Regions from separate parts of the Calothrix sp. NIES-2098 genome, predicted to be linked through region 3. Evidence: predicted binding sites of a transcription regulator. Region 3 holds the regulator's gene; each other region holds the start of a gene.
The links. The regulator NtcA, encoded in region 3, controls nitrogen genes in cyanobacteria. The targets are predictions, from matches to a motif close to TNTGTANNNNNNNNTACANA.
Positions count from the first base shown of each region.

Region 1: pirA (arginine synthesis PII-interacting regulator PirA) is a predicted target of NtcA. The motif match lies at 1,754-1,773, and genes of this name have one in related genera.
Region 2: AACU33_RS26755 (DUF3155 domain-containing protein) is a predicted target of NtcA. The motif match lies at 1,756-1,775, and genes of this name have one in related genera.

Region 1 is NZ_CAWNKJ010000001.1:6,570,485-6,573,766, forward strand. Features, by position in the region: gene aspS (aspartate--tRNA ligase) at 1-1,335, shown strand, start outside; gene pirA (arginine synthesis PII-interacting regulator PirA) at 1,540-1,695, opposite strand; gene AACU33_RS27490 (SAM hydrolase/SAM-dependent halogenase family protein) at 1,820-2,641, shown strand; gene AACU33_RS27495 (SH3 domain-containing protein) at 2,638-3,177, opposite strand.
Region 2 is NZ_CAWNKJ010000001.1:6,386,952-6,390,233, forward strand. Features, by position in the region: gene AACU33_RS26745 (S-layer homology domain-containing protein) at 1-166, shown strand, start outside; gene AACU33_RS26750 (GAF domain-containing sensor histidine kinase) at 189-1,523, opposite strand; gene AACU33_RS26755 (DUF3155 domain-containing protein) at 1,804-2,121, shown strand; gene AACU33_RS26760 (cofactor assembly of complex C subunit B) at 2,531-3,061, opposite strand; gene AACU33_RS26765 (PadR family transcriptional regulator) at 3,121-3,282, opposite strand, start outside.
Region 3 is NZ_CAWNKJ010000001.1:7,664,716-7,667,997, forward strand. Features, by position in the region: gene hisB (imidazoleglycerol-phosphate dehydratase HisB) at 1-215, opposite strand, end outside; gene fabI (enoyl-ACP reductase FabI) at 313-1,089, opposite strand; gene ntcA (global nitrogen regulator NtcA) at 1,470-2,141, shown strand; gene AACU33_RS32335 (DUF3084 domain-containing protein) at 2,310-3,282, shown strand, end outside.

The DNA.
Region 1 (3,282 bases), 1.1 Mb from region 3:
AAAGCTATGCGCCGCTACTTAGAAGACGTAGAAGGTTTTATTGAAATTGAAACCCCCATACTTACCCGTTCTACCCCAGAAGGAGCGCGGGATTACATTCTCCCCAGTCGCGTCAATCCTGGTGAGTGGTTTGCTTTACCGCAATCACCCCAGCTATTTAAACAATTGCTGATGGTATCTGGTATGGACAGATACTATCAGATTGCTCGTTGCTTCCGCGATGAAGACTTACGCGCTGATAGACAGCCTGAATTTACCCAGTTGGACATGGAAATGAGTTTCATGTCTCAAGAAGAAATTATCGAACTTAACGAAAAGTTAGTTTCTTATATTTTCAAAAGCGTTAAAGGTATTGAGTTACATCATCCTTTCCCCCGTCTTACCTACGCCGAAGCGATGGAACGCTACGGTAGCGATAAACCAGATACCCGCTACGGTTTGGAACTAGTTAATGTTTCTGATGTCTTAAAAGATTCTGGTTTCAAAGTCTTTCGGGATGCTGTCGCCAACGGTGGTATCGTCAAAATTCTGCCAATTCCCAATGGTAACGATGCAATTTCTAATGTCCGCATCAAACCAGGCGGGGATATCTTCAAAGAAGCTAGTGAAGCTGGAGCTAAGGGTTTAGCTTATATCCGCGTTCGAGAAGATGGTGAAATTGACACTATTGGCGCAATTAAAGACAACCTGACGGCTGAACAAAAAGCGGAAATTTTACGCCGTACAGGCGCACAAGCCGGTCATTTATTGCTATTTGGGGCTGGCGATGCAGCTACAGTTAATAAAACTTTAGATAGATTGCGGCAATTTGTAGCTAAGGAGTTCGGATTAATCGATCCAGAAAAAATCAATTTGCTCTGGATTACCGATTTTCCCATGTTTGAATGGAATGCTGATGAAAAACGCCTAGAAGCGCTGCATCATCCATTTACCGCACCCCATCCTGACGATTTGCATGACTTAAAAACCGCCCGCGCTCAAGCTTACGATTTGGTATTTAATGGCTTTGAAGTTGGCGGTGGTAGTCGGCGGATTTACCAACGAGAAATTCAAGAACAGGTGTTTGAAGCCATAGGTTTGTCACCTGAAGAAGCACAAAATAAATTTGGCTTTCTCTTAGAGGCGTTTGAATATGGTACACCACCTCATGGTGGCATCGCCTACGGTTTAGATCGGTTGGCGATGTTATTAGCTGGGGAAGAATCAATCCGCGATGTCATCGCTTTTCCGAAGACACAGCAAGCTCGTTGTGTGTTGACGGATGCGCCTTCTGCGGTAGATCCAAAGCAGTTGAAAGAATTGCACGTTACTTCCACTTACAAGCCAAAAACGTAAAAGGGTAGATAGGGAGCGATTTGCACTTTCACAATAGAGTCAAGCTGCTATTTCTAGCCTTCTCATGAATGGGGCTATCAGCTTGATGGAAGATTTGTCACCAAATATTAACCATCTGGTGATAAATGCCCATTGACTAATGCCAAACAAAAACCCGCGCTAGCGGGTTTACACACAACAAAACTATAACTTTGAAGGGCTGATTTAAGCGCAGTAACGCATTTCATCTTCTAATTGACGAATTAGTTTTTCGTCACCCTGAGATCTGGCTACTTGCAAACGACGTTCGATATCTCTTTGAATATTTTGTCTGTGAGCTTCTTTAGCTTTGTTAGCAGCTTGGAGTCTATTTGTATTCATAATGATTACCTGGTTATCTATCATCATCTTTGTGCTGTCTTCTTAATATAGCACAAATTTCGTAGTCTTTGTTACAGAAATATCTGCTTTATTATATATTTATAGATACACACCGTGTATACCAATGGATCGATCGAGAATCCTTGATGGCAAAGCAAGTATCGTCACCTTACTGAGCGATTTTGGCGATCGCGATGTGTATGTCGGTGTGATGAAGGGAGTAATTGCCGAAATTAACCCCAAACTAACAGCAATTGACTTGACCCACCAGATTCCGCCGCAAAGTATCGCTGCTGCTAGATTTTGTTTGATGAATGCTTATCCTTATTTCCCTGTGGGGACAGTGCATATAGCTGTGGTAGATCCGGGAGTGGGAAGCAAGCGAAGAGCGATCGCTGTAGAATTTGCCCAAGGTTTTCTAGTAGGGCCAGATAATGGCATCTTTAGTGGCATACTCAGTCAAAATCCCGCGATCGCAGCGGTTGAGTTAACAAATCGTAACTATTGGCGAACTCCCCAAGCAAGTACCACATTCCACGGTAGAGATATCTTTGCACCAGTGGGAGCTAATCTTGCTAGTGGCGTCCCTATTCAAGAACTAGGGCAAGAAATCGATCCAGCGACTTTGGTACAGCTAAATCTAGGTGAATGCCAAGAAACAACAACTGGTGTAGTCGGTTGTATTCAATATATTGACCGCTTCGGCAACTTAATTAGCAATATTCCTGGAAGTTATGTCGAAGGTAAAACCTGGTGCGTGCAAGTTCGTGGGTTGACTATACCAGGGCATGCAACTTACAGTGATGTTGAAGTTGGAGAAGCGATCGCTTTAGTTGGAAGTCATGGTTGGGTAGAAATTGCCATCAATAGCGGTAATGCAAATTCACAATTACAGATCGAGTTGCAAGATAGTCTAGAAGTCCAAATAATTAGTAATAACGCCTAATGTACGGGACAAATGATAATACATCCTTGCGGCCATATTGATAAAAGGTCTTCTCGCACCCAACCAGTAACATTATTTGGGAACTTGATGCGATACCAACGATATTCACCCGCCTGTTGATAGGAATCTTCAACCGTCACCAAATCACCGGATAGCCCGGTGTGCAGAACCTTACCTCCTAAGTTGGGAGAGGAACGCACATTAATTTTATACCCGCGCTCCCCAGATATAGTTGCATAGCGCTTCTGGCTCGGCTTAAAGCTGACTAAATCGCTGCGTATCCAACCTCTTGCTGTTCCTTCCACTGTTGGTTGGACAAAGTACCAGTAATCGCCATCATCTCCTACTGTAAGATTTAAAACTTCCAGATTACTACCTGATGGTAAGATTTCCTCTACACTGGCGGTCAAAGATGCACTCGTTCGCAGATTACTTCTACTCGTCAAGGTCGCCGGACGAGCCATTGCAGGCAATATTCCCGCCATCAATGTTGCAAAAGTCAACAATCCCGCTGTTAACTTTGTTATCAAACTCATATATTCTCCCAAAGCCAGATGATTAAAGAGTATAAAATTGAACTTTCAGCAACTTTAACTAACTATAAATACAGAAGCGATCGGAGATTTTCCGAAAAAGTGATT
Region 2 (3,282 bases), 1.3 Mb from region 3:
AACAGGCGATCGCGCAATTGCAACAGAAGAAGTCTTAGGTGGTGCTGGTATTGGTGCATTAATTGGGTTGTTCTTTGGGAAAAACAGTGTTGACTTAATTGCAATTGACCCAGATACCGACCTACAAATGACAATCAATCAAAATTTGTTGGTTTCACTCAAGTAGTGAATGAATAATCGACTATGGGCTAATTCCCAACTTCTGGCAACCAAATAATAAACGTTGTTCCTGGTGCATTCGGTGATGCGATTGTGGAATTAATTGCAGGGCTAAAAACTTCTATTTTGCCCTGCATTTGCTCTATTAACTGTTTCGCGATCGCTAACCCCAAACCTGTCCCAGGAATCTCTGTTTGCGCCTGCACGCCCCGGTAATGGCGTTCTCCTATACGTTCCAAATCTTCTGGGGGAATACCAGGGCCGGTGTCACTAATAGTAATTCCTTGTAAATTATCTTTTTCTTGCCCTACCTCAATCAAAATCTTGCCACGAGCAGGAGTGTATTTCAAAGCGTTATCGATGATATTGGTTAATACTTCTCGTAAAGCTTTCACATTAGCGCGGACTAAGGGCAAATTTCGGGGAATTTTAGCGATTAATTGTAGGTTTCGTTCCTGAGCAATTGCCTTAGCAGATACTAATAATGGTGCTAATAAATCTGCTAAGGCGCAGTCAGCCGCTTTTTCTCCCGATCCTGGCAATAACAGAGGTGGCTTTGATTCTTTTTGGATAGTTGCTTCTACAACTACTTCATTTTCTGAGAGTGACAGAGGTGCTAAATCTGCTTCCGTTAATTCAATTACTCGATCGAACTGTTGCAATAATTCTTGCAAGCGATCGCTTTCGCGAATTATATTGCCAGCTACATCCCGATTAGGGTCGCCAGAACGTAACCGTTTCATCAGCAGTTTACCAAAGGTTCTGATTGCCGTTAACGGGTTGCGAAACTGATGCAAGAGGTTATCTAGCAAATCTCGCTGCTGTTCTTGCAGGATTTGTTGTTGATGCAATTGCTGCTGTAACCAAGCTCGACGCTGATCTAAAATACAGGCGATCGCTAGGGTTTGGGCGATTCTCTGAATCTCGCTTTGTTCTTGTTCGTTCCAAGCCCTGTCTTCCCTACCAGTTACTAATAACCCCATCATCACACCCTCATGGATTAAGGGTAAAACAATTTGGTTTTCACTAAGTAAATATTCTTCTTCTGATGTCTCAGCCTCCTGTGAGGAATTAGAGCTTTCTGCCTTACCTGTCAATAATTTTCCATGATTTTGAGGTAATGCCAAAACATTCCTCACTTTCAATTGCTCAGGTGTTTTTTCCGCCGCATTCCCCTCAAATAGCCTTAATCTTGCCGTTTCTGGGTATATCACCACCGGAATCAGTTTGGCTTCCCCTGTGGGAGCCTCTACCAATTCTTGTGTTAAGTAGACCACACTTAACGATGCTCCTAGCCCTTGGGTTAACAGTGCTATTTGCTCTCGGCATAGAGCAACAAAATCAGAACTGGCAGACATTAACATTTTTCAGATTTTGCTCAAGATTATAGAATTTGAGGGTAAATTAAAGAAGAGGGGAATTTTTCCCTCGCTTATTTAATAAAGCTTAACTAAATCTTCTTAGTAATGGTTTGCCCTAGGGAATTATATATTCCCCAATTTTGATTTCTCTATTTTTAAAGATATTAATTAGGTTGTATCGAAAGCTTAAAAACTGTTGATTTTTTGAACTAGAACTTATATAATTACGACGGATTTTGTAGCTATCACTACAATCTATAGCTTGAAAGAGGAGGAAAATAGGTTGGCAAGGAGACGGAAACGGAAAAGTCGTCGTCGCCAAGAAGGGCGTCGAATTCTGGAGCATGTGCCTCAATATAGCATCGAGAGTGGTGAAGAAAAACCTGTGACAGCAGCAAGAAAATTTATTCAAGCTGAAGGAATCACACCACCTGCGTTGCTACTTGTGAAACGGAACGAACACACCACAGACCGTTATTTCTGGGCAGAAAAGGGACTGTTTGGTGCTCAATACGTCGAAGAGAACCATTTCTTGTTTCCCAGCCTCAGGATCTTAGAAGCTCCTACTGGTCAGGAAAACCTAGCTTTGGCTGCTCGCTAAACTATAAATGGTTATCTTACGCATTTATGTGACTTCTGACAATCATTTAACTGGCGAAATTGCTCCTGTTATGCAAAAACTTCATTTTTTTAACTTGTAGTTGATTTGCCAGTAGAGCTAACTTGTCTCAAACCAAGCTTGTTTGCATGGGTTGATTTAGAGTTTCATAATGCACAAGGAAGTCAGCATAAAGCGAAAAGTGTCTTAAAGCGGGAGCGACATTGCACGTTCATTCGGTAGATTGCTCAAGACGCTCTGTCAACAGCTATAGTTTTTCCCTACGATTTTTTATCGTAGGGAAAATCAACATATTCTAGGTTGTATATTCAGCTCCCTAATGTTTGTTTCCGGAAAATTTGGACAGAAGTCTGCATCTCTTACTCAAAAGACGTGCAAAAAAATTCAAGATTTATGCAATTGGTTTTAACTGTAGTGCCCTCTGCAACTCAATGAGTTCGTCTCGATGGGCAGTAACAGTGATTTTACTTGAGGAGTGTTGCTGATTCGGGGTTGCTTCCAGCTTGAGCCACACTTTCTCAATTCTTCCAGCTTTTTTCCAATAAAAAATACCACTCACAGGGGAGAGCAGTAGTATACCTAAAAAAAGGGTACTAAGACTCGGAATCAGCATTGATAAAACCAGTGATAAACAAACCAAACCAGCAAATGCTAGCAGTGTTAAAAACACAGCTAGAAACCAGCTTGGTTTAACAAACCCTTCAAAAGTCACTTGGTTTTTTGCTCGGTCTACCGCTGCCACTCGATAAGACCGGGAGCGAAAATACTCCTGTAGTTGAGGCATTAAAGTGGCTTCATCTTGCTCAGATATCAGTTGTGCTGTCTGTGTACGCTCTTTTGTTGAGGCACGAATAAAGAAAAACAGCCCAACCGACAACAACAAAGTTAGTAGAAATGTCGATGGCAGAATAGCAGTATCCATAACTGAAATAGTTACTAATTGATTGGAGGGGACTTATTCATTTCATTATCAATTATTCGTTAATTTGTTCTTTGATTGATGTAATCTAACCAAAGTTGAGCTAAATCCTGCGATTGAACCTGCCATTCTGGAGAAACTTGGTACATCCGCCTGGGGCGTCCCCGCCCTTCGAGTTTCTTCCAGTATCCGTTTATTGCCCTTTGGTCTTCGAGAAATTTGAT
Region 3 (3,282 bases):
ACCTCCAAGTCAATCAAACCGTGGGAGGCTATTTGATGCAGCATATGATCCAAAAATGGAATGCCAGTTGCTGCCTGACAAATCCCTGTACCATCGAGGTTGACAGTAACTCGGACATCGGTTTCACCAGTAGTGCGATGAACCGAAGCAATCCGAGGACTGGGGTGAGATTGGTCGTATTGGGGGAAGTTAACTTGACGGTCGCTGATTTGCATAGTTAATGGGGCATAGGCGATGGGGCATAGAGTATAGAGGATGAGTGTTTCTCAATCCAATGCCCAATTCCCTATACTCTATTCCCAAATCTTATTACTACATTCCCATAATTTCATATCCTGCATCCACATATATAACTTGTCCTGTAATTCCACTGGACAAATCGCTACATAAGAAAGCAGCAGTGTTGCCTACTTCTAGTTGAGTGACTGTACGCCGTAGAGGAGCAACTTGCTCTACATGATGAATCATATCTAATATGCCTCCCACCGCACTAGATGCTAAAGTGCGAATGGGGCCTGCGGAAATGGCATTTACGCGAATATTTTGCGGGCCGAGTTCAGCCGCTAGGTAACGGACGCTTGCTTCTAATCCTGCCTTAGCAACTCCCATAATGTTATAGTTGGGAATTGCTCTAACGCTACCTAAATACGAGAGAGTGAGGATACTTCCTCCTTCTGTCATCAAAGGTTTGGCTGCACCACTCAACTGCACCAGCGAGTAAGTACTAATTTGTAGTGCTGTGTTGAAGCCAGAGCGTGATGTTTGACTAAAATCTCCACTTAAATCGTCTTTATTTGCAAATGCCAGACAGTGAACTAAAATGTCTAGCTTGCCCCACTTATTGCCGATTGTTTCAAAGGTAGACTGAATCTGTTCGTCGTTTTGGACATCACATGGCAAGAATAAGCTGGGGTTGAGAGGTTCTACCAATTCCGCAACTTTTTTCTCCATCTTGCCTCGCTCATCTGGCAAATAGGTAATACCTAAGTTAGCTCCAGCTTTGTGTAGTTGTTGAGCAATTCCCCAGGCGATTGAACGGTTATTTGCAATACCTGTAACAAGCGCGTTTTTTCCAGTCAGATTCAGCATATAAATTTTTAATGTGAACAATCATGCTTGAGCATACTAGAATCTGACACTAGTTTGTCTTTGTTTTACACAGGATTCGTAAAAATGATTATTGGTGAGAGTGTTTACAGCAATAAAATTACTCTTTATTCCTTAAGATATTCTCAAGATATCTTGATTTTTTCTTCAAAAAACCTTTTGAATACAGCTATTATAAGTACCTTTTCAAAAAGCTCTAGCTAAAAATATCAATAATTATGTATCATTATAAACAAATAACTATGAAGCAGAGATTTTGAGTATAGGAAAGTACAGAAAGGTTGACGGTGCCTTATTGATTTTTCAGGTGTATTCTTAGGTAATCAGTTTTTGTTTTTCCGGCATTGGGTAGGGGAAGGGAGATGATCGTGACACAAGATAAAGCCCTAGCAAATGTTTTTCGTCAGATGGCAACCGGAGCGTTTCCTCCGGTTGTAGAAACGTTTGAACGCAATAAAACGATCTTTTTTCCTGGCGATCCTGCTGAACGAGTTTATTTTCTTTTAAAAGGTGCTGTTAAGCTTTCCAGGGTTTATGAAGCAGGAGAAGAAATAACGGTAGCACTACTGCGGGAAAATAGTGTTTTTGGTGTGTTGTCATTGTTGACAGGAAATAAGTCAGATAGGTTTTACCATGCCGTTGCATTTACCCCTGTAGAATTACTGTCAGCTCCAATTGAACAGGTGGAGCAAGCACTCAAGGAAAATCCAGAATTATCAATGTTAATGCTGCGAGGTTTGTCTTCGCGAATATTACAAACAGAGATGATGATTGAAACTCTTGCACACCGAGATATGGGTTCAAGGTTAGTAAGTTTTTTATTAATTCTCTGTCGCGATTTTGGCGTTCCTTGTGCTGATGGAATCACAATCGATCTCAAGCTATCTCATCAGGCGATCGCGGAAGCAATTGGATCTACTCGCGTTACCGTCACTAGGTTACTTGGAGATTTACGCGAGAAAAAAATGATTTCTATCCACAAAAAAAAGATTACTGTGCATAAACCCGTCACCTTAAGTAGGCAATTTACTTAAACCCAATTGGGGGAAGTAGAGGTGGCATGTGTTGTTTTTTTAGAGATGACGCCCATAATGGAGGTAGAGCTAAAAATTGAGTAAATTCAGCTATTGTCATTCTCTTATCCCCCACAAAAAATGGTTGAAAGTAGTAGGCTGTATCTGGAAGCATTTCGGTAGCTGAAGATGACCACTGGGTACATCCTCATCGCAGCAATTTTAATTTTGGGAGGCTTGCTTGCCACCGTGGGCGATCGCATCGGCACGCGCGTTGGCAAGGCGCGCCTCTCTCTATTTAAGTTACGTCCCAAAAATACGGCAGTACTGGTAACTATTTTTACGGGTACTTTAATTTCAGCATCAACCCTGGCAATTTTATTTGCTGCGGATGAAGGATTGCGCAAAGGAGTATTTGAATTAGAAGATATTCAAAGGGATCTGAGGAATAAGCGCGAACAGTTAAAAACCACAGAAACCCAGAAAAGCCAGGTAGAAAGCGAGCTCAACCAGGCAAGAAAAGAACAAGCCCAAGCTCAACAAGACTTACAAGCAATTAACAAGTCCTTACAGGCGGCGAATGCTAAACAACAAGCAACGCAGGCTCAATTAAATCGTACTGTTACTCAACAAGCCCAAACCCAATCCCAACTCAACCGCACTCAAAGCCAATTGGGACAAGTTGTAGCGCAATATCAAAAAGCAATAGCCGAACTGCAAAGCGTTTACGATGAGAAAAAGAATCTCTTGGCGGAAATTGAACAACGGAAGATAGAACGCCAAAGACTCTATGCTGAAGCAAAAAAAGCAATTGACGAAGCCAAAACAGCTATAGCCAAACGCGATCGCGAATTAGCCAATCGGCAAGAAGCAATTGAACAGCGAGATCAAAAAATTTCCCAGTTAGATAAACTGATTCAACAGCGCAATCTAGAAGTTGCAGCCCGCGAACAGGTGATTGCCAAGCGGGAATCTCGTCTTCAAGAATTGGAAAAGCAACAAAATTATCTAGAACAAGAAGTAGCAAGGCTGGAAAAATATTATCAGTCTTACCGTGACCTCCGTTTAGGTAAATTGGCTTTGGTGCGGGGTCAAGTTCTGGCTGCGGCTGTAATTCAGGTTAACCAACCTACCGCAGCGCGTCAGGCAGTTATCCAATTAC